4 regions of the Furfurilactobacillus sp. WILCCON 0119 genome follow, and region 1 is predicted to be linked to each of the others. Evidence: predicted binding sites of a transcription regulator. Region 1 holds the regulator's gene; each other region holds the start of a gene.
What was found. The regulator LexA, encoded in region 1, represses DNA repair genes until DNA is damaged. The targets are predictions, from matches to a motif close to CNAACANNTGTTNG.

Region 1 (8,095 bases):
GCGTTCATCCGGCGTTCCTGACGAAAATCCTGAATGACGCTAATTCCACTGATTGACTCCGCCAGTGTTGCGTTGAGCTCACTCAAACGCTCACGCATGGCCCGGTAAACCCGGCTACTGAAGTGCTGATAGTACCAAATCACAAACAACAGCACCGGAAGAAAGGCCAGCACGGCAAACGCCACGGTCACATTTGTGGTAAACATCGCGTATAGTGACGTCACCACAGAAAACAGCGCAATAATTGCTGCCGAAAATAAGGACCAAAAGGTTTGAAAGGACATCGTGTCATTTGTGAGGCGCGATAAAATCGAACCCGCTGGCACCCGATCGAAGTAACTCATGCCCAGTGAATGTAGCTTTCGGAAAAGCTTCACCCGCACATTTTCCAGCATGTACTCGCCGCCCATTGCGTACAAAAATTCTTGTGAAAATTGAAATAATGCTTTGATTAACGTGCCTAAGAAATAAAAGCCTGCAAAGAACAAGACCACCCGGAGACCGGCGTTGTTCACCCGTAAATAATGATTCATGTAAGTCTGCATCAATTTTGGTAATGCCACGTTCACAAGGCTAACCATAAACGCAAAGACGATTGCCCAAATGAAGGACCACTTATATGGTGCTGCATATGGCAATAACCGTTTGATCACCGTTCGTTGCTCTTTCATGGTCATGCTTTTATGCCACGCTGATTGTTTATTTTCTGCCATTAAGCATTGCCACCTCCAATCGCATCCGCTAACTGTTGTTGTTCATACATGCGTTCGTACCAACCGTGCGCTTTCACTAACGTTGCGTGATCGCCACGCTCGGCAACGTGTCCATCGGCTAACACAAGAATCTGGTCAGCGTTCACGACCGCGCTCAAACGGTGGGTTGCGATAATCGTCGTTTTTCCGTTTCGGGCAGCTCGTAACCGCTCTAAAATTTGCGCTTCCGTTTTCGCATCAACCGCAGATAACGCGTCGTCCAAAATTAGCACTTCTGGGTCAACTAACAGGGCCCGTGCAATGGCTAACCGCTGCTTTTGCCCACCCGATAGAGACACACCGCCCTCACCAACTTCTGTATCATAACCATTCGGCATGGTTGCAATCTCCACGTCAAACGCGGCAATGTGCGCCGCTGCGTCAATTTCTGCCTGGGTCGCCTGTGGTTTAGCAAACGCGATGTTTTCGCGAATCGTTGACGAAAACAAGAAACTATCTTGAGGCACATAGCCCAAAACACCGACATAGGCATCCAATGTATAGTCGCGGATGTCATGACCACCGATCGTAATTTCACCGGTGTATGCATCAAACTGACGGAGTAATAGCCGCATAACGGATGACTTCCCCGCCCCCACACGGCCCACTAAGCCAAGCGTTTGACCCGCGGGCAACGTGAAGTGAACGTCAGTCAATTGGTTGCCCGTTTCATCAGGATAATGAAAGGCCTCAATATTAAACGTTAATTCGCCGTGTGCGGGCGCAGATAACCCCGCCGTCTTTTCGACGATGCTGGACTGCTCATGCAGCAATGTATTAACCCGGTCGTACGACGCATTCCCCCGCTCCATCGTGTTAAATAACTGACCAATGGCAAACATTGGCCAGATCAACATACTAATGTAGGCGATAAACGTCACCAGTTGCCCCAGCGAGATTACGCCAGTTGTCACATACCGACCGCCTAAAATGATTGTCGCAACGTAGGAAAGTCCAATAATAATTGTGACTAATGGATCAAAAAGTGCGTCTAGCCTGTTGGTCCGCCGATTAATGGCGATCGTCTGCTTCACTTGAGTTTCAAAGTCTGCTTCGTCTTGTTGCTCCTGACCAAGTGTTTTAATGACCTTGATTCCCTCGATACTTTCCTGGGCCTTATTGTTAAGCCGAGAAAACGCGGCCTGTGATTCACCAAAGGCCACGTGAATCTTTGTTCCCAAATACCGGGCAACAACTGCGATCAATGGTAGTGGTAACACCGCAAGAATCGTTAGCCGCCAATTAACAAGCACCAGCATGGCAATTAACGTTGTTCCCCCTGTGATGACGGAATCTGCAAACTGCAAGATCCCCCCACCAGCCACTCGCTGAATGGCAGAAAGGTCGTTTGTTGCATGGGCCATTAAATCACCGGTCCGGTAACGCTGATAAAAGCTCGCGTCCATCTGCATAAAGTGCCAGTACAACCGTTCCCGCAGCGTTCGTTCAAGGTTTGCCGCACCGCCCCAAATCGACGTTCGCCATAAAAAGCGGGCGGCATAAGCACCTAACGCCACAGCAACCATGAGGCTAAGGTCCAGTGCTAACCGGGACCCTGTCAATTGGCGTTTCCCCATCAAATCAACTAAATCCCCGAGGATCCGGGGTGGAATAACGCCAAGGAGCGCCGTGATCAATAACCCAAGAACACCCCGTAAATAGCGCCGCCGTTCCGTTTTAAAATACCAGGCCAACTTTCTAAAAATTGCCATAACTCACCAACCTCTCTCAATTCAAATGAAACGACAAAAAAACGGATAGGAATAATCCTATCCGTTACTTTAATTACATGAATTAACCTTTACGTGCCTGACTTTGCATGGTGGCAAGCATTTGCTTAAGCTTCTTTTCAGAAGGCTTTTGCCCCATTTGCAACATCATTGTCCGTAACATCTCTTCAGTAATTGGAGGATTATTCTTAAGGTAGTTTTGCATGTAACGGCGTGCAAAGAAAAAGCCGCCGACAACGCCAGCCACTGCCGCTACGATAATAAGTAAGATCCACAACCCTGTTGACATCAAATACCCCTCCTTTACGTTTAAATAAAATACATCTTATTATACTACACAACTAATCGGCGGATGAAAACCCTTTAACCGAAAAAATCTTCATTAACGTTAATTAATCGTCACGCAAGCCTTTATCACGTTGAACTTGGCGAACCTTTTCCGGTGTCACTTCATTACCATTCTTATCGAAGACCTGCATCATCTCAACTTGTGAACGGAATGATTTCCGGAAGTTTGCAAGGAATTCCTCGCGGAGCTTTTTTTGTTCGGCTTGTTCGTCCTCAGTCAGTCCGCCATCTTTTGCTTTCTGAGCTAATTCGTTAATCCGAGCACGCAATTTTTCTGGTTCCATTATTCAGTCACTTCCTTAATTCAGCTTTGACAGCTATTATACAAGATTATTGCCAAAAGAGGAAAAGATTTGCAATGTAGCGAACATTTGTTTGACCCTGTTCGTAAAATATGCTAAGTTTTAAATAACAAAAAGCGTCGCTCGGCGTTTCCGATCCATCATGGGCACCATTTTCGGCCACCCGTTTGTGGTGTACAAGACCCATGGCGACGACATTTAATAACGAGGTGTAAACATGGCAAAAGGTGCTGCAACGAAGCAAATGGCTGTTCTCCAGTTCATTTATGACCGGGTTAACGAAAAAGGTTACCCGCCAACGGTCCGTGAAATCGGTGAAGCGGTTGCGTTATCGTCAACATCCACCGTTCACGGTCACATTGACCGACTCCAAAAAAAGGGCCTCCTGGTTAAAGATCCAACAAAACCCCGGGCCATTGAACTAACGGACGCTGGTCTAACCGCCCTCGGCATTTCAACGACCCCTAATGAGATTCCGGTTCTGGGTGTCGTCGCTGCTGGGGAACCCATTTTAGCGGTTCAAGACGCAACCGACTACTTCCCCATTCCCCCAGAATTAACCGAATATGATGGCGACTTGTTCATGCTCACCATTCGTGGTGACAGTATGATCAACATGGGCATTTTGACTGGTGACCGGGTCATTGTCCGCCGCCAACAAAATGCAGACAATGGTGACATCGTCATTGCGATGACTGACGAAAATGAAGCCACTTGTAAACGATTCTTCAAGGAATCCGATCACTACCGGCTTCAGCCAGAAAATGATCACATGGCGCCCATCATTCTTAACCAAGTTTCCATTTTAGGTAAGGTTGTTGGCCTCTACCGTGACTCTGTTTATTAGCATTATTTAACCACACAAAAATCCCTGAACGCAGTTAGCCGTTCAGGGATTTTTTTACTGATTATTGAACTTTGCCTGGGTAGGCTTGATTTGGTAAGGCATCAAAATCAAGATCTGCAATGGCTTCAGCCGTTGTCACGTAAGTCACTGCCCCCTTAGCCAACATTAAGTTAACAAGGCTATCCTTTTCGTGAAGTAAAACTACCTGCTTGCCCTTAGCCACGGCGTAACCAATTTCAAACGCCGTCCCGCTATCAACTGAATCTTCAGTGAAGTCGGACACGGCTACAACAATATCGGACCCGTTAAGGTTTTCTAAGTCATGGTTATAGGCCGTTTCTTGCCATTCAGGACTCCCAAAGGTCAATTCGGGAAACTGCGACTTCCGGGGGCTAAAGACATCCCCAATGGTTGCGTTGGCGGCTAAGGCTGCTTCAACGCGCTTAACCCGGTCAATTTGTTCTTCATCAAAAAAAGGACTTGCTAAGTAAATTGATTTCACGTGTGTGTTCCTCCTCAAGTAGTATTCTCAGTATACTCGATTAGCGAACATTGTCACCGTGATTCCGAAAACTCATTCATATTTTTTAGTAAATCCTCATGATAATGGCAATCGGTTCACCATTTATGAATCTAAATCGAAACATTGTCCACAATCTTCTGCTTCACATACGTTTATCACTAATTTCCACAATTTCCACCACTCAATTCATTAATGGCCCCTTTTTCAGTGGCGGCCACAATGGTACACTTAAAAGACAACATTACCCAATGAAATCGAGGAATAATCATGATCTTTTTGGCCGTTTTCGGTGGCATCGCGTTGATCCTTGCCGTTTTTTACCTGCTCAACTCAATCCAGTCTTACGGAACCTGGCGTTTTGCCACCCTATTAGTCGTCGTTTTTGCCCTCATTACTGGGTACGGCGTCGTTAAGCTCCCCGTCTGGCACCACCATGGTTCATGGAGCATGCAGTCATCTTCCAGCAGTTCGACCACTAAGGCAGCATTAACCAAAGCTGCCTCGGTATTCAATCCGAACCAAGCTGCCATTGATGGTGAAACGGCCGGCCAGAAGAGTGCGGCAACCGCTAACGCACAGAGCCAGGTTAAATCACAACTGGCAAATGCCTTCAGTAGTCTTGGTACCGTTACACTTGACGCTGACACAAAGACATACACCATTCATCCAACCAATAAGGATGCCGTTAAAGCTCTGGAGGAGTTAGAAAAAACGCCAAGTGACGCTGAGGAAGCTAAATGGCCAACCATGACAGACCATTTACGGGCCTCATCCGCCAACATCAGTAAATCCTTGAAGGACGATTACACCCTGGCCATGGTTAGCCCGGACCAATCAGGCAAGGTTTTGTATAGTGCAAAAAACGGTAAAACTGTCACGAACTTCATTAAATAATCACCGTTCCGTTTAGTCCTGTTGATCATCCTTGATCGACAGGACTTTTTTCAGCCAAAAAACGGCAATCCCGTAGGACCACCGTTTTCATTAACCACGATTTAAATATTGGCGCTGTTCGTTCTTAATGCCTGTTAACACAAATTGGGCTGGGTCCGCACTGATATCAAGCTCCCGATCCGTGCCGTTGGTTGGCAATTGATCTGAAAATAGCGCTTCGTATGTGGCCACATCAACCGGCGTCCGGTTATTAAGTAGTTCCGTAATCGCTGCCTTATTGAACCCCTGGCGATAATCTGGTTGCAGTCGGCCAGTATAAAACTCACCTTCTGCCCCGGAGCCGAAACTAAAGAGTCCTAAACGGGCACCAGCAGCGAGCTCACCGTTTGCTAATAGTGACAGCAGGCTCAGGTACAAAGAACCCGTGTATAGATTCCCCACATGACGGTTCCATTCACGGGCGGCCTCAAAGTTCGTCGTTAGTTTCGTCGCCTGTGTGTCATCCACTTCTGGTAAAACCGTTCGCAACGCTTTAAGTCCCATTTTTGTAAACGGCAAATGAAAGAGAAATGCATCAAAATCCATCGCCGATTGATCAAATTGCGTTTTAAATCGTTGCCAGACATCCTGGAAAAAATCGATGTAAATGTTGGCTGAATAATGCCCGTCAACCCGTGCTTCCGTCGCGTAAACTGGCCGCCAAAAATCCATAACATCACGTGTTAAATACATACTGTCCGCTTCAATTGCCATGATTGTGGGCTCCGTGCTCATCACCATGGCAACCGCGCCGCCGCCCTGCGTGATTTCTCCAGCCGTTTCCAACCCGTACCGGGCCACATCCGCCGCCAGAACTAAGACACGCCGGTCAGGATGGGCTAACAGGTAGTCACGACCCAGTTGTAACGCTGCGGTCGCTGAATAACATGCTTGCTTTACTTCAACTGCCCGGGTGTGTTCAGTCAGCCCTAACAAGTGCTGAACGTAAACTGCGGCGGCCTTCGAATTATCAATGCCTGATTCAGTCGCGAATAAAATCAGATCAATTTGATCACGATCAGTATCGTCAAGCACCTGAGCAGCAGCGTTTGCGGCCATTGTGACGACGTCTTGTGTCACCGGCACGACCGCCATCTCTGACTGCCCAATGCCAATGTGATACTTCGCCGGCTCATCACCACGCGCATTGGCGAGATCCGTCATGTCCAGTACGTAATGCGGTGTGTAGAACCCCATTTTATCAATTCCAACGTTCATGAGTTGCCATCCTTATTCTGTCTTAATTAAAACCATTTTAAGTCGTTGATTGTTGAGTTAACTTTAACCGCTGTTTGATTAACAGTCAAACATCACTGGCTCGGCATGGTTACTTTTTAAGGCGCTCATAATAATCACCCTCGTCAATCAAACTCGTTATTGCTATCAGGATGGGACAGGATTAAAATGGAAATTAAATAAACGCGAACGTACATTCGCCAAAGGAGTTCCATTATGGACCACGAAACGTTTAAGGCTTATCTTGAAACCAACTCAAACATTTGGCCGATTTACTATGAACAGGCCCTCGCCTTTCAACAGGCGCGTAACCAACGGCGGTTAGCGGCAAAACAATGGAATGACACCCAACTTGACCGGACCGTCGATAAAATGTTTGTTCCCGTCCTCGAGAACATTTATAACCGGATTGCCGCTGCTCTCGGAAGTAACGTGACCGATGATCACGCGTGGCGAACGTTTATTGAAAGCAACCACGTCTTTGAAGACATTGAAGAATCCATGACTGAGATCGAATTCAATTAGTTAATTCATTACCCGCTCACTTTATCCCCTCACAATGCTTGTCAGTCCGGCAATTTATGCTATACTAATTAAGTACTTTTGGAGACGTGGCAGAGCGGTAATGCAACGGACTCGAAATCCGTCGAACCCGTTTATAGCGGGCGCGCAGGTTCAAATCCTGTCGTCTCCTTTTTGACCCGTTATTGAACGGTCACGAAGAAGAACAAAAAACAAGCAAAACCCTTTTATATCAAGGGTTTGGCTTGTTTTTTTGATTTTGACCAGTCACTGAATAATCACTGAAATATTAAAAGTGTGTGCACAAGGTGTGCACAAATGTATTTTTAGTTACAAGATGGCCATTTAATTTAAAGTCAGAAATGGTTCTGTTTTTAATGAATTTCTCTTAAATTGGTATACCAAATAAAGTGGACTTATCATATGCTGAATGATTACTTTTGAGTAATGTAGCAGTTTTATATCTGCTCAATTAATCTTAAAATTACACCCCATTACATTAATAAATCTCGCTTGAAATCGCCGGAGTGAGGGCTATTTTTAGATAAAACTTTATGAATCTAACCAGAAGATTACTGTAAGTAACAACTGTTCTTTTGGCATAAAACATTATGCTACAATTCAAGTGTACAAAATACTGATTAAAGGTGGTTACTATGAAACAGTCAAAGGTTCTTCGAAATATTGTCGCTATACTAATGTTTGCCGTTACCTTGGGTATGGCCTTCCCTGTTTTAGCTGATTCGAATCAGCATTTCTTAACCGTAAACTATACTTGGAAGAATACTGATTCTTTAGGAACTTCGCCAGCAAGCCAAACCGATAAAGTAAGTATAGGAAGCAGTTACAAAATAAAAAGATTGTCCGCACCGGGGTATTCAGTAGATTTAAATGCTTCGACA
Region 2 (8,095 bases), 130 kb from region 1:
GGTGGTTAAAATGGGCCGCTACGGTAAGTTCTTTGCTTGTTCCCGGTTCCCTGATTGTCGGAACACGAAGGCCATCGTGAAGGAAATTGGCGTTGTTTGTCCGAAGTGTCATAAAGGGCAGATCATTGAACGGAAGTCAAAACGCAACCGGTTATTCTACGGTTGTTCCCGGTTCCCTGACTGTGACTTTGTGTCATGGGATAAGCCAATTGGCCGTGATTGTCCTAAGGATGGTCACTTCTTGGTTGAAAAGAAGGTCAAGGGTGGCAAACAGGTCGTTTGTCCAAACGGTGATTACGAAGAAGCCGTTCAAAAGTAAGTTATCTTTAAATACAGTCACCATTTCTGGGAGCACACCAGAATTGGTGGCTGTTTTCTTTAAATAAGGCTGACAGCCTGCCTGTGATGGCCTACAATGAGACATGATCATTAAACTTTTAGTCAAAAGAAAACGAGGTTATTCAGCATGGAATCTACGCCCACTGTTAATGTGATTGGCGCCGGGTTAGCCGGGAGTGAAGCGGCTTATCACATCGCCAAAATGGGGGTCAACGTTCGTTTATACGAAATGCGGCCCACAAAACTAACACCAGCTCATGAAACCGGTAATTTTGCAGAACTTGTCTGCACAAACTCACTGCGTGCCAATCAGATCAGCAACGCTGCTGGTTTGCTAAAGGAAGAAATGCGGCGCATGGACAGTATCGTGATTCGTTCCGCTGACGCAAACGCGGTTCCAGCTGGCGGCGCCTTAGCCGTTGATCGGACACCATTTGCCGAACAAATCACGGCTGAATTGACCGCCTTGCCAAACGTTGAAGTGATTTCAGGTGAAGTGACTGCCATTCCTGATGGCATCACGGTGGTCGCCACGGGGCCCTTGACCGCGGGACCGTTAGCTGACGCTGTTAAGGCCTTTACCGCAGAAGATGATTTACATTTCTTCGACGCCGCTGCGCCAATTTTAAATAAGGATTCACTGGACATGGAGAAGGTTTACCTGAAGTCACGTTACGACAAGGGTGAGGCCTCCTACCTCAACGCACCAATGAACGAAACCGAATACAACGCGTTTTATGACGCCTTAATTCATGCTGAAACGGCGGACGTGCACGATTTTGAAGATAGCGATGTCTTTGAAGGGTGTATGCCAGTGGAAGTGATGGCCAAACGGGGCCGACAAACACTTTTATACGGGCCACTGAAGCCAGTCGGTTTAGATGACCCCCGGACTGGCAAACGGCCATTTGCGGTTGTTCAGTTACGGCAGGACAATGCGGCCGGGAACCTGTATAACATCGTTGGTTTCCAAACGCATTTAAAATGGGGCGAACAAAAGCGCGTGTTCCGCATGATTCCCGGATTAGAAAAGGCGACGTTTGTTCGTTACGGGGTGATGCACCGGAATTCATTCCTGAAATCACCGAAGTTACTGGACGCAACGTACCAGACAAAGAGCCGGAAAACCTTGTTCTTTGCTGGCCAGATGACAGGGGTCGAAGGGTACATTGAAAGTGCCGCTTCCGGGATTCTTGCCGGGATCAATGCGGCCCGCGTGGCGCTAAATGAACAGCCAGCGGTCTTTCCAAAGACGACCATGGTTGGTGCCATGGCAAATTACATTACGACGGCTGATCCAGACCATTTCCAACCAATGAATGCAAACTTTGGGATTGTTCCTGGTTTAGACCACCGGATTCGTGATAAACGTGAACGTAATACTGCCGTTGCACTTCGCGCACTGGGGGCACTGGATGAATTTTTGCCAACGTTAGCGATCACGCCCGTTGCAACTGACACGGTACTGACACCAACACCAGCTGAATAAATCCGGCAACCGGTTTCAATAAAATTGAACAACGCTTGTCAAGCCTCCGCTAATTTGCTAACGTAGCAGTTAACGGGGGTTTTTATGATGTCAGAACAACCACAGTTAACCGCGTCACCAGATGCTGATAAATGGGTCCGTTTATTTTTGGAATATCTCCAGGTTGAACGGCGGTACTCCGATAAAACCATTACGGCGTATCGTGAAGATCTCGCAGAATTTGTGGCATTTTTAGTGGCGAATGGCGGCTTCACGTCGTTTAAAGCCATTGATCACTTAGATGTGCGCGTGTACCTCAGTCACTTGTATGACGCACACTATGCCCGGGCCTCCACTGCCCGAAAGGTGTCCTCATTGCGGTCGTTTTATAACTTCCTGGTCAAAAATGATTTAGTGACTGATAATCCGTTTGTGTACGTGAATTTAAAACGACACGCGGAACGCTTGCCACGGTTTTTTTATGACAAGGAAATTGATGAACTCTTAACAACGGCTAGTGGCGATGGACATAAACCACTTCAGTATCGTGATCGTGCGCTGCTGGAGATGCTGTATGCAACCGGGATGCGGGTATCTGAATGCGCCGGGTTGACCTATCACGATATTGATCGCGAAACCCACATGATTCTCGTCCATGGGAAGGGTGATAAAGAACGTTACGTCCCTTATGGACACTACGCTGCTGACGCACTGCTTGCCTACGAGGAGCAGTGCCGAACGCCCCTAATGGCCAAGTACCATCAGAACCATGATTCAGTGTTTATAAACCGCATGGGGGCACCACTGACCAGTGCAGGGATCGAGTATGCGCTAAATCAAGTGATGAAGAAAAGTTCACTCACCGGCTCAATTCATCCGCACATGCTCCGTCATTCGTTTGCGACACAACTATTGAATGGTGGTGCGGATTTGCGGACGGTTCAAGAACTGTTGGGGCACAGTAGTCTCTCCACCACTCAGATTTACACGCACGTTACAAAGGAAAAACTCCAGGAAAGCTACCGCGATTTCTTTCCACGAGCAGTGGATCATGGCCACCAAGGACCCACCGATTCAGACAGTTAATTTTGGGAGGAACTTTTTTCATGATTACGCTTAAAAATGATGTTTTAACGGTTCTTATTAATGAGCATGGGGCAGAATTGACTAGTGTTGTCGATCAAGCGACAGCAACCGAATACATGTGGCAAGCAGATAAGACCATTTGGGGACGGCACGCACCCGTCTTATTCCCAATTGTTGGGCGGCTCCATGATGATACGTACAAAGTAGCAGGAACAGCCTATTCAATGACCCAACACGGGTTTGCCCGGGATCGTGATTTTACGGTTACCGCCCAAACAGCAACGAGTGTGACGTTTACGTTAATGGACGATGCGACCAGTCGTGAACAGTATCCGTTTGCCTTCAAACTAGACATCTTGTTTAGTCTGTTAGACCGCCACCTTAGCGTCGAATACCGGGTTGCTAACCCCGGGCAGGAACCGCTGTATTTCTCCATTGGGGGGCATCCGGGCTTTAACGTTCCGTTGGGTCAAAAGACTGGCGAATTTGAGGATTATACGATTGCTGCAAGTCCAGCGCAAACATATCCGTCGGTCCAGTTGGTGGGGCCGTTTAGTGACCAAAATCATCCAACAACCCTCGATTTTACGCACCCAGTGACGCTCGATCACGCATTGTTTGAACATGACGCTAAGATCCTAAAGCTCGATCAACGTGAAACAACGCTGACGTTGACGTCCGATGTGAATGAACACGGGGTTGCCATGACACTTGCTAACGCCGATTACGTCGGCATCTGGTCACCGTTTCCACAAAAAGCGCCGTTTGTTTGCATTGAACCATGGTGGGGGATCGCGGATGCCATTGATGCCACTGGCGATTTAGCCACAAAGGCGGGAATCCATCACCTTGCGTCACAAGCCACCTTTAATGCAGATTACGCATTAGAGTTCTTTTAACTAAACATTTGGAGCAAAAATAACGCCTACCGACACATGTCGATGGGCGTTATTCTGGTGCAAATTAAGGCATCAAAAAAACTCGTCCGGGCAATCCAGACGAGTTCCATCAATCATGATTGATTAGCCGCTGAGGACGACTCATCAGTAGCCTTATCTGTGGGTACTTGGTTTTCAGACGCCGCAGATGGTGCAGCGTTTTTATCAGAATCAGCGGGTGCGTCTTTCTCGTGCACCTTAATGGGATGGGTGAGGCGGTAGCGCCGGTATAAGCCAAACGGCACCATCCGCTCCGTCCCAGTTTTAATGCGGTCCAAATTACTTCGGTGACGGTAAATAATAAACAACGTGAGCACAAAGGCGACAGTGGTTAAAATCCCGTCTTGATATAACAGGGATATGAATGTAATGATTGTTAATGCGGCCATCGAAGCAACGGAAACCATGCTGGTGATGTAAACCAGTGATGCAAAGATGACACAGGCGATGAGGAAAAAGGGGAAATTATAACCAGCAAGAATCCCGGCACTGGTTGCCACGGCCTTACCACCTTTGAACCCGTCAAAAATGGAGAACGTGTTCCCAAGAATGGCCGCTAAGCCGATGAGTAACCCATTGATGACAATTCCATGGACGACTGGTGCCCCAAAGATCACTGGTTGCAGCGTGGACAGTGCGCCTTTACAGATATCAATGACCATCACCGTCGTTCCAGCCGTTTTACCAAGGACCCGGTAGGTATTGGTGGTGCCGATATTTCCAGAACCTTCCTCACGAATGTCCTTATGAAAGAATAGTTTACCGATCCAAACGCCGGTCGGAATGGCCCCCAGTAAATAGGCAACCACGAGCATGATGAGTAGTTTAAGCATGAGCAACTTCCTTACGTTAGCGTAGTTAATGCCCTTCATTTTATCATGAAGCCACTCCGCTGCCAAATCCACCGCAAATCATGGTTGAATTGCTCATGATGCGAACAGATTGGGGGGAATGCGGTCTTTTTTGTTGTAGAACGTTTGTTCGTATTATGCTAAAATGAATCACGCTAATGCGGTTAATGATTGGCGCATTAATGGCGAAATAATGATGGTTAACAAAATTAAGTGTGCCCCAACGCGGTTTGTGTGTTATTTTAATTTAGATAGTCTAATTGAGAGAGGATGTTGACATGGCTTCATCAGCCGAGGATTACAACGCATCAAGCATTCAAATTTTACACGGTCTCGAAGCCGTTCGGAAGCGTCCGGGGATGTACATCGGATCAACCGACGGCCGGGGCCTTCATCACTTGGTTTATGAAATCGTGGATAACGCGGTTGACGAGGCTTTAGCAGGATTTGGTCAAGAGATCAACGTGACCATTCATGCAGACAACTCGATCACGGTTCGCGATCATGGCCGGGGGATGCCAGTGGGAATGCACGAATCTGGTATCCCAACGCCCGAAGTTATTTTCACCGTGCTCCATGCCGGTGGTAAATTTAACGAGGGGAGCTACAAGACCTCTGGTGGTCTTCACGGGGTTGGTTCTTCCGTTGTTAACGCATTATCTGAATGGTTAACGGTGACCATCGTGAAAGACGGTCAAAAATACCAGGAAGACTTTAAAAACGGTGGCCAACCAGTGGGAACCCTTGTGAAGTTAGGCAAGACCAAAGAGGCTAACGGAACAACGGTTTCCTTCAAACCAGACCCAAGCGTCTTTACAACCACCGTTTATAACTTTAATACGTTAGAAGAACGGCTCCGTGAATCAGCATTTTTGCTGACAAACGTCAAGATAACGTTAACAGACGAACGGGCTGATCAAGAGCGGACGGAGACGTTCCTCTTCCCTGATGGCATCAAGGAATTTGTCGCTTACTTAAACGAAGACAAGGACACCCTGGGTGACGTCATGTACTTTGACGGAAACAAAGAGGGTGTCGAAGTTGAAGTGGCCGCTCAGTATAACGATGGGTACTCGGAAACGACCCTTTCGTTTGTTAATAACGTGCGGACACCTGGTGGTGGGACCCATGAAGCTGGGTTACGCTCAGCCTGGACCAAGGCGTTCAATGAGTACGCGCGCAAGGTTGGTCTGTTAAAGGACAAGGATAAAAACCTTGAGGGTTCCGACGTTCGGGAAGGGCTGTCCGTGGTTATCTCTATGCGGATTCCAGAAGCAATTTTGGAATTTGAAGGTCAGACGAAGGACAAGCTCGGAACTAACGAAGCGCGGACAATCGTCGATAACGTAATTAACGAGCAACTGGGCTTTTACCTGATGGAGAACGGGGAGTTTGCCCAAATGCTCATCAGAAAGTCCTTGCAAGCACGCCAAGCGCGCGAAGCTGCTAGAAAGGCCCGGGACGAAAGCCGTAACGGGAAGAAGAAGGGTCGTCAAGAACGACTCCTCTCTGGAAAGCTAACACCCGCACAGTCGAAGAACTCATCACGCAATGAATTATTCTTAGTCGAGGGTGATTCTGCCGGTGGTTCAGCCAAACAAGGGCGTGATCGGAAGTTCCAAGCCATTCTGCCACTACGGGGGAAGGTCTTGAATACCGAAAAGGCTAAGTTACAAGACATCGTCAAAAATGAAGAAATCAACACCATGATTTACACGATTGGTGCCGGTGTTGGGGCTGACTTTAACATCAAGGACGCCAACTACGACAAAATCATCATCATGACGGATGCCGATGATGATGGTGCCCACATCCAGATCCTCTTGTTAACGTTCTTTTACAAGTACATGCGGCCAATGATCGACGCTGGCCGGGTGTACATTGCCTTACCACCGCTGTATAAGCTTCAGCGTGGAGTTGGGAAAAAGACGCAGATTGAATACGCCTGGACGGACGCCGAGCTTGGAACCAAGGAAAAGAAGATTGGCCGTGGCTACTCACTCCAACGGTTTAAAGGGCTCGGGGAAATGAACGCGGACCAACTATGGGAAACGACCATGGACCCACACACAAGAACATTGATCCGGGTGCGGATCGATGACGCGGCCTTAGCTGAACGGCGGGTGACGACCTTAATGGGCGATAAAGTTGAACCACGACGTAAGTGGATTGAAGAAAACGTCGCCTTTAACTTAGAAGAGGACGGTTCGATCTTAGACAATGCGGCTGTTAATTCCGCCCATAATGTGGATGAAGATACCGAAGCGACTGACAGTGTGTCATTGACCGCTGAATCAACCGATTCAACCAGCACTGGTCCAACGATCACCGTTTGGGACCAACCGACCGACTAGTCCAAAAGTGTCAGTAGGACGCAATCAGAGTTAATCTTAGCGAGAGAGGAGTCGCGTTTGTGGCTGAAAATGAACAACACATTCAGGAACTGACCTTGGAAGATGTGATGGGTGAACGCTTTGGGCGTTACTCGAAATCCATCATTCAAGATCGGGCACTTCCTGATATTCGGGATGGGCTAAAACCCGTTCAACGCCGGATCTTGTATGCAATGAACAAGGATGGCAACACGTATGATAAGGCATTCCGGAAGTCAGCAAAGTCTGTCGGAAATGTTATGGGTAACTATCACCCCCATGGTGATTCATCAATTTATGAAGCCATGGTGCGGATGAGTCAAGACTGGAAACTCCGTGCACCCCTCATTGAGATGCACGGGAATAACGGGTCGATCGACGCCGATCCGCCGGCTGCCATGCGGTATACGGAAGCCCGGTTGAGTAAAATTTCTGGAACGATGTTGCAAGACATCGACAAAGAAACGGTTGATTTTGTTCCGAACTTTGATGACACAGAAAATGAACCCACTGTTCTACCAGCCCGGTTCCCTAACTTATTGGTTAACGGGGCGAGCGGGATTTCAGCAGGGTATGCAACCGAAATTCCCCCGCACAATTTAACGGAAGTCATTGATGCCCTGATTTACTTGCTGGCTCATCCTAAAGCAACGACTGATGATCTAATGGGCTTTGTTAAGGGCCCTGATTTCCCAACTGGGGGGATCATTCAGGGGGTCGCCGGCATCAAAAAGGCGTACGAAACCGGCGCTGGTAAGATTGTTCTCCGCTCTAAGACTGCCATTAAGGCCCTTAAGGGTGGTAAACAAGAAATTGAAATCACCGAGATTCCGTATGAAGTCAACAAGGCCCTGTTGGTCAAGAAGATGGACGAAATTCGGATCATGAAAAAGGTCGAGGGAATCGTCGAAGTTCGCGATGAATCCGACCGGAACGGCTTAACCATTGCGGTTGAACTAAAGTCTGGGGCGGATGCGCAGGGGATCTTAAACTACCTGTTAAAAAACACGGATCTTCAAATCACCTACAATTTCAACATGG
Region 3 (8,095 bases), 160 kb from region 1:
TGTTTAGTCGCGATGACGGTGCCATGCAGCGTGATTTCCAAAACTTAGCAAACTATGGTCACAACAAAACCGTCTACTATAATGCTAATGGGCAAATGGTCTACGGTGAAGCAAAAATCAATAATAATTGGTACCTATTTAGCCGTGATGATGGTGCCATGCAATACGGTTTCCAAAACATGACGCCTTATAATAATAACAAGACTGTTTATTATGATGGTCAAGGGCACATGCTTTACGGCGAACAACGTATTCACGGCGATTTATTCCGCTTTGATAACACGACTGGTGCACTATATTTTGTTCCATTCTACTATGCGCAAAATGATCCTCGATGGGGGTACTACGCATTTGGCGGCCACACCGTTGCACAAACCGCGTGTGTATTAACGAGTATTGCAATGGTTGTTAGTGGGTACGGTTATGATGTTGAACCATTACAGGTTGCACAGTATGGTTATGCAAACACCCGTTATAACCACGGAATTGTCGGAACGGATCAAGCCGGGCTTATTCAAACTGCACATAACTATGGTTTAAACGTTGATCCATTGTATTCTGCTGCTAGCATTAAAGATGCAATTGAGCACGGTCACGCTGTTATAATGGCAGTTCGTGCACCGTTCATTCCAGCAAGCTGGGGCAGTGGTACGACACACGAAGTTGTTCTATCCCAGTACTCTAATGGCAATGTTTATGTTCAGGACCCACTGCACGTTACAACTGGATGGCATTCACTGGATTACATCTGGAACTGCCGTTCAAATGATGCAGACGATATCAACGCAACAGGGACACCTGCCGAAGCCTTACACAAGGACTAATCGGGTCATAAATGCTGACAAATAAAAATACCGCTGCCCAAAATCAACTGGGCAGCGGTATTTTTATCGTTCTAAGGATTTATAATCACCATGATGACGAACTGATAATTAATCAACGGTAATAAGTGTCTTAATAGCTTCACGGTTTGTCATTGCTTGATAGGCGGCGTTAATATCATCTAATTTAAACGTTTCGGTGAACACCTTACCAGGATGAATGTCGCCATCCAAAACGGCCTTCAGCAAGACCTGCTTGTCATAGGTCGTTATGGAAGCAGGACCACCGGCGATGATCGTGTTGTTGTAGAATGATGCGGTCATGTCCATTTGGGGTTCGTGAGGGAGACCAACCCGACCAACGATGGCACCGGGACGAGCAATGTTCATAGCAGTTTCGTTGGATAGTTCCGTCCCAACACATTCCAAAACAGCATCGGCGCCAGCACCGTTCGTTAATTCGCGAACTTGGGCTTCGGCTTCAGCACCACGCGTGGCAATGATATCGGTTGCCCCAAATTCAGTCGCTAGGCGTTGGCGATCTTCGTGCCGACTCATGATAATGATTCGCTTTGCACCGCGCATTTTTGCGGCAATGACACCACAAAGGCCAACGGCACCATCACCAACAACCACAACGGTATCACCAGTCGTGACATTGGCCACACGAGCCGCATGGTAACCTGTTGCCATAACGTCGGCTAAACTTAACAGTGACTTCAGCATCTCTTCACTGTAATCGCTTGGCTGGCCAGGCACCTTAACGAGGGCCCATTCACCATGTTGGAACCGAATGTATTGTGCCTGAACACCGGCACTAAAGTTGTTTTGGTGTTCTTGACAGTCCCCATCAAAACCGGCGAGACATGCAGCACAATGGCCGCAACCGTGGGTGAATGGTGCAATAACAAAGTCACCAGGAACCACAGTGGTGATGTCAGAACCAACTTCTTCCACAATTCCGATGGCTTCATGGCCGCTGTTTTGTGAATGTTCGGCCTTATCTTCTAAACCACGGTAGGCCCAGAGGTCGGAACCACAGACACACGTCCGAACAACCTTAATGATCACATCGTCGGCAGCTTCGATTGTTGGTTTAGCAATGTCTTCAACGGCGACTACGTTTGGTTTGATAAAAACTGTGCTTTTCATAAATGAACTTCCTTTGTTTGTAGTGGGTTATGTGATTGCAGTTAGCAATAAACATCGTTGCAAACCTTGTGCTAATTGTATCAAAAAAATTAATGAACGTTAATCAATGTGTCATGCGTATTTTAAGCACACGACAATCATTGGGACAGGGGTCCTACATTTTTTCTAAGCCCTCACGTTGCTCTTCATCAATGATGTGTGTGTAAAGACCGGTGGCACTTGTTGAGTTTTGCCCCAACTGGGTCGCCACAAGTTGTTCATTTTTAGTCGCTAGATAAAGCTTAGATGCTAGCGTATGCCGTAACTTGTGCGGGGTAATGCGGACTTTAAACGCACTAGAGTATTTAGCCACCATTTTTTCCACGGAACTTGCTTGAAGCCGAGATGCATGGCCACGGTACCGACTTAAAAAGAGGGCGTGATCGGTGGGGGTTGCCTGGTAGGTGGCAGTGCGAATGTCAACATAGGCTTGAATATACGGTAATGTCCATGGTGCAATGGGGACGGTATCGCGTTGACCACCCTTGCGAACGACGCCAATGGTTCCGGTCTTGAGGTTAAGGTGGCGTAAGTCCGCGTTAGCAGCTTCTGAAACGCGTAAGCCGCTGCCAAGCAAAAGCGCATTAACGGCAAGATCCCGTTGCTTGTCCCGTTGAAAGTAACGATTTTGGGTTGGTGTTAACTGCTTTTCATACTTGTCATTAATAAAATCAAGGTAGTCATGATCTGTGTGACCTAGCATGAGCTTTGTCTTCAGGTTTGCCGCCCGGGTGGCATACGTTTCGTTTGTTCGAACTAACGCGATTTTGTGCATCACGTTGCGATTAAAGTACGCTTCACCGTGTTCATCCTCGGTGTCTTCGGTTAAGTATTTAAAAAGCGACGCGAGGGCGTTTAGCGAGCGATTAATGGTCGGGTGGGCGCGGTTGCCAGTGACACCGGTTAGTTTTGCCTGATTGAGTAGCGCTGATTTATATAAATCAACAGTTTCTTTCTTGAGTGACGCAAGAACCTGAATGTCAATGGTTGCCGGTGTTTTAGCAGGCGTTAAACCTTCACTGATCAACCAGTTGAAGAAGCGCCGAAACTCTGTCAAATATTGATATAACGTTGCCGGCGATAGTGGAATCGTCGATTTTGCCTGGTAATATTCTTGGACAAACCAGGGGGCAGTTGACAGTTCATCATCAATTAAATTTAAGTAGTGTTGTCTCTCCATAATCAGCCTCCAAACAAACGTTCTCTTACTGTTAAACCTAGTTTACTGGTCATCCTTGCCATTGGCAAGAAGGATGTGGTCGCGGCCTCATAACGATTTAATGAAGCAATAATGTCGTTAACAAAAATTGCTCGATAATTGATTTTTTTGATTTTAATGCTTGCCTTAAAGTTACTAGAAGGGTTTACACTAACGTTTATAAACGAATGATGGAGGCGCTCATAATGACAAAAATCTTAATTATTGGGGCAACAGGAACGGTGGGAAGCACGACGCGGCGGTATTTTTTGGAACATACTGACGATCAGTTAACGTTAATGGTACGAAACCCACGTGGCTTAGGCCACCTTGACGAAACACGTGAACGTGCCATTGCCGGGAGCGTGTTGGATGAGACCGCACTCCAACGCGCATTAGCGGGGCAGGACGTTGTTTTTGCGGCGCTTAGTGGCAATCTGAAAGAAATGGCAACGGCCTTAGTCGCTGGAATGGACCGCGCTGGCGTAAACCGACTACTGTTCATCACGTCAATGGGAATTTATAATGAAATCCCGGCCTCAGTGGGTGTCGGTGGGAATCTTGAAAGTAATCCTGTGTTGCAGCCATATCGTGACGCCGCTGATGTCATCTCCGCTTCTGACCTGAACTACACAACAATTCGCCCCGGGTGGTTTGAACATTCTAATGATGTGAACTATCAGGTGACGCATAAAGGGGAACCGTTCGGGGACCATGATGTTTCAGTTGCCAGCATTGCCGACCTTGTTGTTAAATTGGCGCATGACGATCAATACGGTGCTCGGGACAGTTTAGGCATTAACCAAAAGTAGGTTATAAACAACAAAATAATTAATGAAGCATCGAGTTGGTAACTAAACTTAGTTTTGAAATAGTGGTGGTCATTATGGAAAAACGTCGTGCAATTGATGCATACCGTCAGTTTAATGTGGCGATGAGCTACTGCGATACGAATGCATTAAGAAAAATATTGGCACCAACATTTACGTTGACACATATGACTGGACTGGTTCAATCGGGTAATCAATGGTTAGCCCAAATTGCGGACGGGCAGATGCACTATTATTCTTCACAAGAGGAATGCGTTAGCGCAGTTTCAGTGGCTGATGGGTGGCAAATTAACGGAGATAACATTGTTAATGCACAAATCGGCGGTGGGTCCCGTCAAGATTGGCGATTGCACACGGTGATGCAAGTGGCTGAAAAAGCGGGCCAGTGTCAAATAATGAGCGCAGTTGTCACGCCATATTGAGTTAAAAACGAATAACCACCAAGTATTAGTACTTGGTGGTTATTATTTGTTGTCGTTTCACCAGCATGAAAGTTTTATAATCATAGATGATAAAAATACCGATAGACAGTGAGATGGTTAAATTGAAATCGAAGTTTGGATTATTAAGTGTTATTTTATTGGGAATTAATTCAATTATTGGATCCGGGATTTTTCTCCTTCCGGGTCAAGCAGAAGCGATGCTCGGACCTGCCAGCATTTTAGTGTTTGTTTTTGACATGTTGCTTATCGTGTCAATTGCCCTTTGTTACGCTGAAGATGCGACATATTTCGATGAAAATGGTGGTCCGTATCTTTACGCTAAGGCCGCGTTTGGCGATTTTGTTGGGTATGAAGTTGGTTTCAGTGTCTGGGCCATTAGCATTATTGCATGGGCGACCATGTCAACCGCGTTTACAACGGCGTTAGGCGCTATCTTCCCGGTTCTACAACAGCCCCTTTGGAAAGACGTGACGATCTTTGTTCTGTTAGGAACGTTGACGTTGATCAACATTTCTGGCGTAACGCTAACCAAGATGGTCAATGACATTGTGACCGTCGCAAAGCTGATTCCACTCATTTTATTCGTTGTTGTCGGGGTGTTCTTTATTAACGGCGCACACTTTACGCCGTTTGTCGTCACAACGACGAATTTCAACAACGCGTTTGGCTCGGCAGCAATTCTAATTTTCTATGCGTTTACTGGATTTGAGGCGATTGCGATTGCCGCACAAGAATTTCGAAATCCGCAACGAACAATCCCGGTTGCCATCATGGTTGTTCTGGGAGTTGTCGCCTTACTGTACATTGCGATTCAGGTCGTTTCAATCGGTGTGCTAGGCGGTCATCTTGCTGGTAACACGGCGCCAATTCAAACCGGGCTCGCTAAGATGTTGGGACCGGTGGGCACGACGATTGTTGCCGTTGGAACCATCGTCTCAATTTTGGGAATTGCCACGGCTCAATCGTTTTACTTGCCCCGAATCGGTGCCTCAATGGCCGATAATGGTGTCATGCCTAAAATTGTTGGTCGGCGTAACCGGCAGGGCGTGCCCGCTGTTGCAATGATCATTTCCTTCCTAATTGCTTTTCCGTTAGCAATTTCTGGGACGTTCCAAACGTTGGCGGCCATTTCAGTTGTCTCACGGTTTGCTCAATACATTCCGACCATTTTGGCTGTGCTTGTGTTCCGTCACCGTAAGCTCCATGCAAACGAAACGGCTTTCCGATTACCGTTCGGGCCAATTTTGCCCGTCACGGCCGTGCTTGTGAGTTTGTGGTTGTTATCAAAGGCAAGTGACTTCCAGTTAATGATGGGTCTTGGATGCCTTGTGATTGCCGTTCCGTTTTACTTTTTGAACCGTTACCTGAATCAGCGCGATTAAATAAAATTATTGATAAAGAGAGGGTGAATCGACGTGAATATCAAAGAGGCAAGTGAACAAACAGGTGTACCGGCAACGGCCATTCGTTATTATGAAAGCGAGTCACTCATTCCACCGATTGATCGGACACCAGCCGGGAATCGTGATATTGATGAGCGTATTTTACGGCGCATTAAGTTTGTCACGCAGATGCGGGCAGCAGGGATGACGATTGAAAACCTGCGGAAATATATTAATCTGTTTGATTCAGCTGCGGAGACCTCTGAGGAAGAGCGGGCATTGCTAACGGCGCAACTAGTTGAGATGGAACAAAAACGTGACGATCTGCAAACGGCGATCGATCACCTGCATGATAAGCTTGACCATTTTGATGAACACATGCAGGAAACACGGTTGGAACTGCACGCTATGGATCGTGAGCATAAAATGAAGCAGTAACGTGAATTTCTAATAAGCGTATGGTGTTTTTTAAACCGACTAAAAAGCGCTTTCAAAATTGTTGACTTTTGGCTAAATAGTTCTATTCTAAAGGTAGAGGTTATGAGTAGAGAAAAAGCTTTAATGTAAGTCATAGAGACCCAACGGCGGTGAAAGTTGGCATTTAAGGTGAATCACATCTACGAACCAAATTTGTGAAGACAATTAATTATTCGAGTAACAAATTTCGCGTGATTGCGTTAATAATCCTGAATCCTGGCGCTCGCGAACCAGGACTCACTGAGGTAACAGTTGTGAGGCTGTTATAAATTTGAGGTGGAACAGCGTTTTGGCGCCCTCCAAACTACTAATGTAGTTTGGAGGGCGCTTTTTTGTCACTTAGAAAAGGAGCTGTGGATAATGACTGAAGTAAGTTATCAAAGACCAAAAGGAACTACTGATATTTTGCCCGGAGAAATTGAAACGTGGGAGAAGTTGGAGGGCGTTGTTAGAACACTTTTCTCTAAGTATGGTTACCGCGGGATTCGGACGCCGATGTTTGAAGACTACAATGTTTTTGCAAGAAACGTTGGCGATACGTCAGACATTGTTGAAAAGCAAATGTATGATTTTGAAGATAAAGGGGGACGCAAAATTGCCCTTCGCCCAGAAGGGACTGCCGGAACCGTCCGGACATATGTTCAAAATAAGTTATTCGGCCCGGAATATCCGAAGCCATATAAGGTTTACTACATGGGCCCCATGTTCCGATATGAACGGCCTCAATCAGGGCGGCAGCGCCAATTTAATCAAATTGGCTGTGAAGCACTAAACAGTGAATCACCCCAAATTTATGTGGAAGTAATCGCAATGGCCTTGCAGTTTTTCAAAGAACTTGGGGTTAAGAATTTAAAACTGGTTATTAACTCCCTTGGAGATCAAGAGACACGAGAAAATTACCAAGCAGCTTTAATTGGGTATTTGGAACCGCACTATGACGAATTGAGTGATGATTCCAAGACACGGCTGTATAAGAATCCGTTGCGCGTCCTCGACAGTAAAGATGCAACTGACAAAAAGATTGTCGAAAATGCACCGTCAATTTTAGATTCACTAAGCGACTATTCAAAAGACTACTTTGAACAGGTTAAACGGTTGTTGGACGAATTAAACATTGAGTACGAAATCGATGCCGACATGGTTCGGGGGTTAGATTATTATACGCAAACGATTTTTGAAATCATGTCAGATGCAAGTTGCTTTGGTGGCGATTTTGTTACAGTTTGTGGCGGCGGGCGTTACGACGGGTTAATTTCACAGCTTGGCGGTCCAAACGAAGGTGGCATTGGCTTTGGTATGGGGGTAGAACGACTATTACTTCTCTTAAAGGAAGAAAATCCGGATTTTGCACCGAAAGCAACATTAGACGTTTTCTTTGCTTCAGCAGATGACGAGGGCGATAACCTCGCTTTCACCCTATTAAACAACGTTCGGTCTAAAGGAATTGCAGCGGATAAAGACTATCAGGGGATTAAAGTGGCCTCACAAATTAAGAGCGCGATTCGCCGCAACGCACGTTATTACGTTGTTTTGGGAACACGTGAAGCTGAGAGCGGCCAATTGGAATTGGTGCGTGCTGGTGTCAACAAGAAGAAAACGATTCAAGTAACAGATTTTCTGGCTGATCCAGGTCGCTATTTGAAGGAAGACTGAGTCGGTTAAATAATACGAAACAAGATCACATGAAAAAGAGGCGCCCATTTTTGGGCACCTCTTTTTGTAGATTAAGCGTTAGTGTCGTTTGGTTCGTAAA
Region 4 (8,095 bases), 570 kb from region 1:
TCCCGATAGTAACCATCAAAATTCGTCGTTAACAAACACGTTTAAAAACGATGGTAAATCACACACGATTTACTACCAAGCTCAGTTACATTATTCCGGTGGCTGGTTCGGTGTTGGTGCCAATACCTACTATTCGAACGTTGTTAAAGTTCAAATTTCACCTGAGATCGTTCACGCTACTGACCTTTCGTTAAGCGTTGATAACCCGAACCTGCCTAACGGGCATTCAGAAGTCGTCCACCCGACGTTGACCCCCGCCCAGGCAACGGATAAAATCACGTGGTCAATTGCTAACCCAGATGGTTCAGCCACCAACGTAGCAACCATTTCAGATACTGGGTTAGTCACGGCTAGCAGTGAGACCTCAAAATATGGCCCAGTCGTGGTTACCGCACAGGTAAGTGGCCTCACCCGGACGTTAAAAATGTTTATCGGGGGGTTACAAGACACCAAGGCGTTAGAAAACGGGAAAACCAATCCGTCATTTGAAGTCAACGGTTATACCAAAGGCACGACAGTCAGCGCTTGGCACCATAAGCTGGCTAACGGTACCGATGAAGTCATTAAGGATGGGCAAACCTTAGCTGATGGAACCAAGGTTAGTGTCTCAACCGACGCCGCCACCGGCATTAGCAACGGTGTTTTGACCCTCGATAAAACGTCAATTAAGGAAGATAAAAGTACGTACTACGCAGAATTAATGGTGCCTGTTCCTGGAACCTCTGCTCAAAAAGATCAAACGAACACAGCCACCCTTAGTGTCACTCCCAACTCACTCACATTAGATGGCGTCCCTGACTTTAGCTTTGGGTCAACAAATCGCTCCGTCCCAATTAACGATATTGTTCAGGGGACAACGTTGACCACAACAACCCCATTCACCGGTCCCAAGACAACGTATGACGGGAACGGTAAGGGCGCCCTCCAAGTTACTGATCCGCGTGGAAGCGGTGCTGGGTGGACGCTCTACGCTAGCATGACTCCATTTAACAATGCAACTGATAAAAGTGCGTTGGGGGCTAACGGGGGCATCACCCTCAATCTCCTTTCATCAAACGGTGCAATCAATAACGTGGCCGTTCGTAACGATGGTTCACAAACGTTGGTTCTTCAACAACAAGCGACGAGTACCGCAACGTCGTCTTTAGATTTATCACCGTCAACACTAAAAATTGCCCCAACACCGTTAGTTTCACCCGGTTTGTACCAGTCCACGATTACATGGACACTCGCAAACGTTCCAAACGCAAGTTAGGGCTGACCATAAAAAAGAGGCATCCAACTGGAGGCCTCTTTTTTATGTGTTCGATCAGCAATTGCTGTACTCCATTTAGCGTTGTATGTTGCCGGCACTTCTCAACTGCCCTCACTCATTCAATACCTTAACCGCCCTAATTTGTTCCATGTGCACATTGGTTTCCCCAACAATAATCACATCTTCACGCCCTTGCCCCATAATTCTGCCTTCAATGACAGCTGGCAACCCATTTTCCACACTCATTTCGTTCAGAAAAATGGCGACTGCCTTTTGCTTCAAAATTGCCTGACCCACGGCCGTAAAAATTGCTTCTTGGCCCATTGGGTCAACGGTCACACGGGCATCACGTTCATTCTCAGCCAACGTTTGCTTATTAAGGGCGCTTGTATGGTCCGACAAGTAATACCCCTGCCATTTAAGCATGCCACGATCCTGATAATCATGATGGAAAAACATCTTGACCAACTCTGGATCATACTCACCGGGCTTCATCGGGATGCCGCCTCCGTTCAATTAAGCGTTGGCTTTCGGGCCACCGCTGCTGCTGAAAATTCAAAAAAACAAGCGTTAACTTTGTCCGTAACCGTAACTTAGCAATGAGCGCTTCTAAATAGGCTAACTGGTAATCGGTCACTGAATGCAATGGCACTGATCTTTCCCGGTGGCCCTGTTTAAGCGAATTGAAAAAGAAATTATATTGTTTGTCGTACGGATCATCGGCAACGAGAATCCAGTAACGGGTGTGCGGCTGCCGCAAAAAGAGTGGCTCAATTCGCTCATAAATGAGCCGACTTTCATCAATCATAGGCGTTTCCTCCGTTATGGCCACCAACCAGCGCTGCACGGTCAAGGGCCGTCCCGCCAGTTTCGGTACTCCGTGCGTACACCAGGGCCTTGAAACCAAACCGATGCCGCAGATCGTCAATCGTTGCTTCCACCTGGTGCTTTTTTTCCTGTGCTTCAGGATCAACAAATAAATTTAGTTGCCGGTAAGTCGCAGCCGATAAATTTGCGCCCGCCACCGCAATGTTTCGAACCGCTTCACCGTGCCAGTGTTTACGAAACAGGTAGGTCAGACCACGGACGATTTCTTCATGATCATTGGTTGCGTCTAACCGTAATTGTTGATGAAACCCACCGCGGCCGGTCCTCTCCTTCACGCCATACGAAAACCCAATACTGAGTGAAACACTGGCCGTTAGCTTTTCATGGCCACGTAATCGTGAGGCAAGCTGCTCCCCGATTTCTTTGATGACCAGTTCAATTTCGTGCTGATCATCATAATCCCTTGGTAACACTTGCGAATTACTGAAGCCTGCTGATTTCACATCAACCCGCTCCCGCAATTCTGCCCGGTCAATCCCCCATGATAGTGCAAACAGTTGGGCACCGATCATCCCCATTTCCTGCTTTAACATGTACGGATTGGCATGTGCTAACTCGTTCATGTTGGTAATTCCTAACCGTCGAAGATGCTCAGCTGTGCGCCGACCAATACTCCAAACAGAAGTCATTTCTTTAATGCACCAAATCGTTTGTGGGACCGTTGCATAACTAATTTGACCAATAAAGTTCTCCGCATGCTTTGCATAAATGTCTAGGGCAATCTTCGCCTGGGCCGGGTTCTCACCGATCCCAACCGTGACGTAAAGCCCAAAACGTTCATAAACCGTATGCTGAATCACTTGCGCAACTGCGACGGGTGACGCCCCAAACTGCCGCCACGACTTTGTTAGGTCTAAGATCGATTCATCAATTGAGTACGGCCACAAGTCTTCATCAGCCACAAACTGACGAAAGACGTTATTAATTTCAAGGTTACGTTTGATGTATAAATTCATTCGCGGCGGCACCACCTTTATGCTGGCATCATCCGGCAAATCACGTTGACGGGAGACATTGGCCCGCAGATTAAACCGCCGTTTTGCTTCAGGTGACGTGGCCAAGATGAGACCACCGTTAGTGTTCTCCTGCTCGCTCATCACCACAAGGCAAACATCTAGCGGATCCCAGCCACGCATACTGGCCTCAACGCTGGCATAAAAAGACTTATTGTCAACGGCGAAAAAGACACCGCGTGGTTCCACATCATAGTCATAGTCTGCCATTTGCTCACGCTCCCTGTTTTGATTTCAATTTACATTATACAAACGTACGTTCGCTTTAACAACAAAATTTCCTCGTCATGTTCATAAATATCATTTCCAGTCATTTTATTAATGACGGCGTATACTGAACTGAATTATTAAACTCATAGGGAAGTGTTCACATGCAATCACTTAAAAAACAGCCCATTTACGAGTCCCTCTTGATTGGTGTTTTGCTAGCCGGCGTTGGCGGCTACCTTGATGCCTACACATACATTTTTCACGGTGAAGTCTTTGCCAGCTTACAATCTGGGAACGTCATTTTGCTTGGATTAAACCTGGCAGACGGGCACTTTGCCAAGACCATCGCCTACCTCATCCCAATTCTGTGCTTTATCCTTGGTGCTGGGTTGGCTAACCTCATTGAGCAACGGTTCAACCGACCGGGCCACCTCATTTGGCAGGAAATTAGTATCATCGCAGAGCTCGTCGGTATTTTTGCCATTGATCTCTTGTTACCGATTCTTCCCAGTCGTGGAATCACCAGCGGGTTATCACTATTTGCCGCGTTCCAAGTTCATACATTTCGTGTTCTAAATAACCACCCTTACAACACAACCATGACAACTGGTAACCTTCGCACAGTTGGTGCCGCGTTGTTTAACCTTCTTCTTGGTCATGGTGCTAAGGCAACGAATCACGTTTTGCTTCGTGACAGTTTTTGGGTGGCTGCGAGTTTTGGAATCGGCGCCTTTGTTTCAACTTGGTTAACACGCTTGATCGGCCCACAATCACTGCTTGGTGTTGTCGTCACGTTACTAATCGTCTTACTCCTAATGATATGGGATCAACATCACGGTAACTAACCCAACTTAATTACAAGAACCCCCTAGAGCTGGCTTTTGTCCAACTCTGGGGGGTCTTCATCGTAACAGGGATTTTCTTTTTACTTTACCTCTTTTTGTTAGCGCCTATGCCTGTGCTGAAAAGGCCGCATAATAATCAGCAAGGACAGCCAGAATCTGGGTCCCTATTTGGGCATAATCTGCGTTTGGTAAGTTGGCCTGTGAGACCCGCAAAATGCCGGCTGAAGACCCAAAACCAACGCCATCCATCAACACGACACCACGTTTTTCAGCAAGCTGTTTCAAGAAATCGACCTCTTCAAAATTCGTCATTAGGTAGTCACGAAATTGTTTGCCATAACGTTTCTCGGCCAACCGGTAAATATCAACCAGCTCATAATAATGGGTGTTATCAGGTGAATCATTGTCTGGAATCCCCAACGCCTGATTGAGATCATGTTCACGGGTCACAACCAGTTGTGTTGCTTCATCAATGTACGAATCGGGGCTTCCTGCAAGTAAGTGCGTTAATGAAAATAAGACCATCAGGATTTGCTGAGGCGTTGATAATCCCGCCGTATCGTATAACCCCACCGACCGGCTGTCCGCCACTAGCCGTTCAATAAACGACAGTGTGTCCGGTTGTGTCACCACGCGACCGTAACGCTTTCTTAATCGTTGCGTTTGCTCGACAGGTAACTGTGAAATCAGTGCATCAAAGACATTTTCGTGAGCAACTGCGATCACCCCTAACCGCCAGCCAGTGGCACCAAACAGTTTGGAATATGAGTAAACGAGCACTGTGTTATGGGGCACAACGCTGTAGACAGACTTAAAATTGGGAACAAACGTCCCGTACACATCGTCTGTAATAATCATCAGTTGAGGCCGGGCCGCCACCACGTCTTGTAAGGCAGCTAATGCCGCCTCGTTAAGCGCCATTGCCCCTGGATTGGATGGATTAACAAGGATCAATAGCTTAACCTGATCATCCTTAAGCTTGTCCACTTCACTTGGCTGAATCTCCCAGTTTTGGGCCTCTGTCGACCGTAAATCAACCTCAACCAGCTGATAATCATCTAACGTCGGGATTTCTAAGTACGGTGTGAAAATCGGTGTGTTAATGGCGATTTTATCACCAGGTGCAATCAGTCCATTTTCACGTAACGTATGAAAAATGTCGACAATCGCTGCCGTCCCACCTTCAGTTGGAAACAGGTTCGTCGCCGTCACCGTTTCGTCAAAGCCCATTGTTGCCGCTAAGTACTGGGTAATAATTGGTTCCGTATACCGTAGCACACGTGGCGGAACAGGATAGTTGTTTCCAATGACCCCATCGACCCACTCAGCCACTACGGCATCAAGATCCGTCGTAACGTGCTCTTTCACGTACGTTAACGATTCGCTCAAAAAGTGCCCATCAGCCGTTGAAAGGGTCGCACAGAACGCTTGGAGCCGCTCTGCAATGCCCTCCGGCTGAATATAGCCAGCCAGGTTACCAGTGTTCATGGTGCGTTGTGATTCGTTGAGGCCAAAACGCATCAGGTTAATCAATGCTGACCGGGCCGACACGTTGATCCAGTTCGGATTACCCCGCCCCGCATTCAAAAACACGTGGCCCCGCTGATCTCGTTTGGCGTAATCAATCAGTCGGTCACTAATTTCAAACGCTCCTAATTTCTCCAGTGCCCGTTCATCTTCACGCGTCATATCGCTCTACCTCCACTGTTTAGTCGCCCCCATGATACCAATCTCGACCCGCTAATGTCCATTATTAGCCGATTAAACAAAATGGCGGATGACCCAATCATCACATCAGGTCATCCGCCATTTTTATCACCATTACTTTTTGAGGCTCGTCTTTAAGAACGCAAGCGTTTCGTCATAAACGTCGTCCAGATACCCCTTCGCGTGACGACTGCCTGGCAAAAAGCGACTCACAGTCGGAACTTGAACCGCGTTTAGCGCCCTCACTAAATCAATCACCCCACTTGTCGGGACAAATTCATTAAGCGAGTTAGCAAGGTACATCGGTCCAGCAGTCTGAGAAACATGTTTTGCTGGTGTTGCCGCAGTGTATTGATCTGTCTGACCATCAAAATAATTCGTGACAAACCATTTATAAAAACCATCGTTTGCCCCGGTTTGGTTGATCTGGCTACTAGCCGAATGAACAAAATCCTGAGCGGTGTCTTGCTGGGCAACAACGTCTTGATGGTCGCGTAGCCAATCATCAATATCAAGGATTCCGGATAATGACACCGTTGGGAGCCCATATTTCAGCCCCATTTCAACAGCCATGTTGCCACCAGCTGATGACCCAACGACGCCCACGTGTTCGTTATTATAGGGACTTGTTTTGAGCCATGTCATCACGTGATCCATGTCGGTTAACGGATCCGGATAGTGACCCGCTGGCGTGATTCGATAGTTTGGAACAATCACAACAAACCCATCGTTTGCTAATCGCGTCGCCCAGTCGCGGTCCTTTTCTTTATCGCCTCTAAACCAACCACCACCATGAATGTCGATTAATGTTCCTAGTGGTTCCACGGTTTCATCCGCATACACGTCAAGCGCTAATTCGTTAGCCTGATCATAAACAATGTCTTGCTTCTCAAGAATTTTACTCATCAGCTGTCACCCCACGTTAATTTAAATTGTTTACAATTTTTATGTGTTCAGTATAGGCACAATGCCAGTCACCGGCAAGATTTCGTTCTCATAACTATTTCTAAATACCAGTAATGATGCCAAGTCCAATCGCCAGAACAAGCGAAACTGTGAGTAACACCGAGTTTTTAACCGATAGAACAAAACTCTGTGACTTGATCATCTTCGCTGAAAATGCCACATTGTTTCGATGGATTAACGGCGCCGAAAGCAAAACTAGCAGGGCCAGCTTAGGTAAAATTCCCATCAAAACAGCCACAATGACGCACAGATAGCCCAATCCATAACTAACTCGCCAAACGGTTAGCATTGTTCGCTGACCCAGCAAAACGACGATTGTCTTTCGGTCATTTAATTTATCTTCCTCAACGTCACATAAATTATTCGCCAGCATAATGTTGCTGATGGCAAAGACTGCCAGACCAGACGCAAGCAAAATTTCGCCAGCAGCCGTCCACGTCATCTGACGCGCCGAGGCAATGTTAACATAAACGGCCGCCAACATAATGACGTACCCCATGGTTAGTCCCGAAACTGCTTCACCAAACGGTGTTGTCGAAATTGGTCGGGCTCCGCCAGCGTAAAAGTAACCAATTAAGCAACCAAAAAGCCCCATTAAAATGAGTTGCCAGCTAAAGGGCCCCCACGTTAGCTTTAGTAACGCCACACCCAAAACGGCTGCCGTGGTCACTAACGTCACGATGACACCGATCCCGGTTCGCTTGGAAATCGCATAGTGACCCACCACGTTTGTCACCTTTTTAAACGTTTCTTCATCTTTTGCGTGGATAAAGTCCTGAAGATTATCGTTAGCATTCACCGCCATGTGTAACAACTCGTTAATCACAAAAAACAGCAAACTGTTTATAAGAACAAAACTATGAAAATTATACCAGGCATATAGGAGTCCCAGAACAAACGGCAACACACTGGCAACCATTGATTGTATTTCAACAAATTCTAAAAAGACTTTCGGTTTCATTTTCACTTCGACGAGAACACCGGCCTTGGTCCCAGTCCCCATCAATCTCCCCTCTGCATTTTTCGCATTAACGATCGACTACTGACAAGCACACCCTGTCACCTCAATCATCACCGATAACACTCATTTTGTCGATAACCTTTCGTTTTTTTGTGTCGCTTCTTCCTGTGATTTTCCGCTGGCCAATTAAAAAAGCACCCACAATGTGGATGCTTTTGCACGGAATTAAGCAATTGCTTCAGCCTTCAGT

Region 2: parE (DNA topoisomerase IV subunit B) is a predicted target of LexA. The motif match lies at 4,802-4,815, and genes of this name have one in related genera.
Region 3: xerS (tyrosine recombinase XerS) is a predicted target of LexA. The motif match lies at 3,203-3,216, and genes of this name have one in related genera.
Region 4: ACRYI5_RS00320 (Y-family DNA polymerase) is a predicted target of LexA. The motif match lies at 3,406-3,419, and genes of this name have one in related genera.

Annotation. Positions count from the first base shown of each region.
Region 1 is NZ_JBPCCV010000001.1:612,547-620,641, forward strand. Features, by position in the region: gene ACRYI5_RS03130 (ABC transporter ATP-binding protein) at 1-713, opposite strand, end outside; gene ACRYI5_RS03135 (ABC transporter ATP-binding protein) at 713-2,464, opposite strand; gene ACRYI5_RS03140 (YneF family protein) at 2,547-2,771, opposite strand; gene ACRYI5_RS03145 (DUF896 domain-containing protein) at 2,875-3,114, opposite strand; gene lexA (transcriptional repressor LexA) at 3,350-3,979, shown strand; gene ACRYI5_RS03155 (nucleoside 2-deoxyribosyltransferase) at 4,041-4,481, opposite strand; gene ACRYI5_RS03160 (hypothetical protein) at 4,770-5,396, shown strand; gene ACRYI5_RS03165 (hydroxymethylglutaryl-CoA synthase) at 5,487-6,653, opposite strand; gene ACRYI5_RS03170 (hypothetical protein) at 6,888-7,196, shown strand; tRNA gene ACRYI5_RS03175 (tRNA-Ser) at 7,277-7,365, shown strand.
Region 2 is NZ_JBPCCV010000001.1:479,980-488,074, reverse strand. Features, by position in the region: gene topA (type I DNA topoisomerase) at 1-319, shown strand, start outside; gene trmFO (methylenetetrahydrofolate--tRNA-(uracil(54)-C(5))-methyltransferase (FADH(2)-oxidizing) TrmFO) at 467-1,828, shown strand; gene xerC (tyrosine recombinase XerC) at 1,916-2,893, shown strand; gene ACRYI5_RS02555 (aldose 1-epimerase family protein) at 2,914-3,792, shown strand; partial or broken gene plsY (glycerol-3-phosphate 1-O-acyltransferase PlsY) at 4,062-4,664, opposite strand; gene parE (DNA topoisomerase IV subunit B) at 4,961-7,036, shown strand; gene parC (DNA topoisomerase IV subunit A) at 7,096-8,095, shown strand, end outside.
Region 3 is NZ_JBPCCV010000001.1:448,360-456,454, forward strand. Features, by position in the region: gene ACRYI5_RS02400 (C39 family peptidase) at 1-824, shown strand, start outside; gene ACRYI5_RS02405 (zinc-binding dehydrogenase) at 933-1,973, opposite strand; gene xerS (tyrosine recombinase XerS) at 2,128-3,192, opposite strand; gene ACRYI5_RS02415 (NAD(P)H-binding protein) at 3,417-4,022, shown strand; gene ACRYI5_RS02420 (nuclear transport factor 2 family protein) at 4,097-4,462, shown strand; gene ACRYI5_RS02425 (APC family permease) at 4,576-5,865, shown strand; gene ACRYI5_RS02430 (MerR family transcriptional regulator) at 5,899-6,303, shown strand; gene hisS (histidine--tRNA ligase) at 6,703-7,995, shown strand; gene speC (ornithine decarboxylase) at 8,067-8,095, opposite strand, start outside.
Region 4 is NZ_JBPCCV010000001.1:43,169-51,263, reverse strand. Features, by position in the region: gene ACRYI5_RS00335 (WxL domain-containing protein) at 1-1,255, shown strand, start outside; gene ACRYI5_RS00330 (hypothetical protein) at 1,367-1,750, opposite strand; gene ACRYI5_RS00325 (acetyl-CoA carboxylase) at 1,737-2,063, opposite strand; gene ACRYI5_RS00320 (Y-family DNA polymerase) at 2,056-3,366, opposite strand; gene ACRYI5_RS00315 (YoaK family protein) at 3,528-4,211, shown strand; gene ACRYI5_RS00310 (bifunctional aspartate transaminase/aspartate 4-decarboxylase) at 4,317-5,900, opposite strand; gene ACRYI5_RS00305 (alpha/beta hydrolase) at 6,033-6,824, opposite strand; gene ACRYI5_RS00300 (UbiA family prenyltransferase) at 6,925-7,887, opposite strand; gene gap (type I glyceraldehyde-3-phosphate dehydrogenase) at 8,071-8,095, opposite strand, start outside.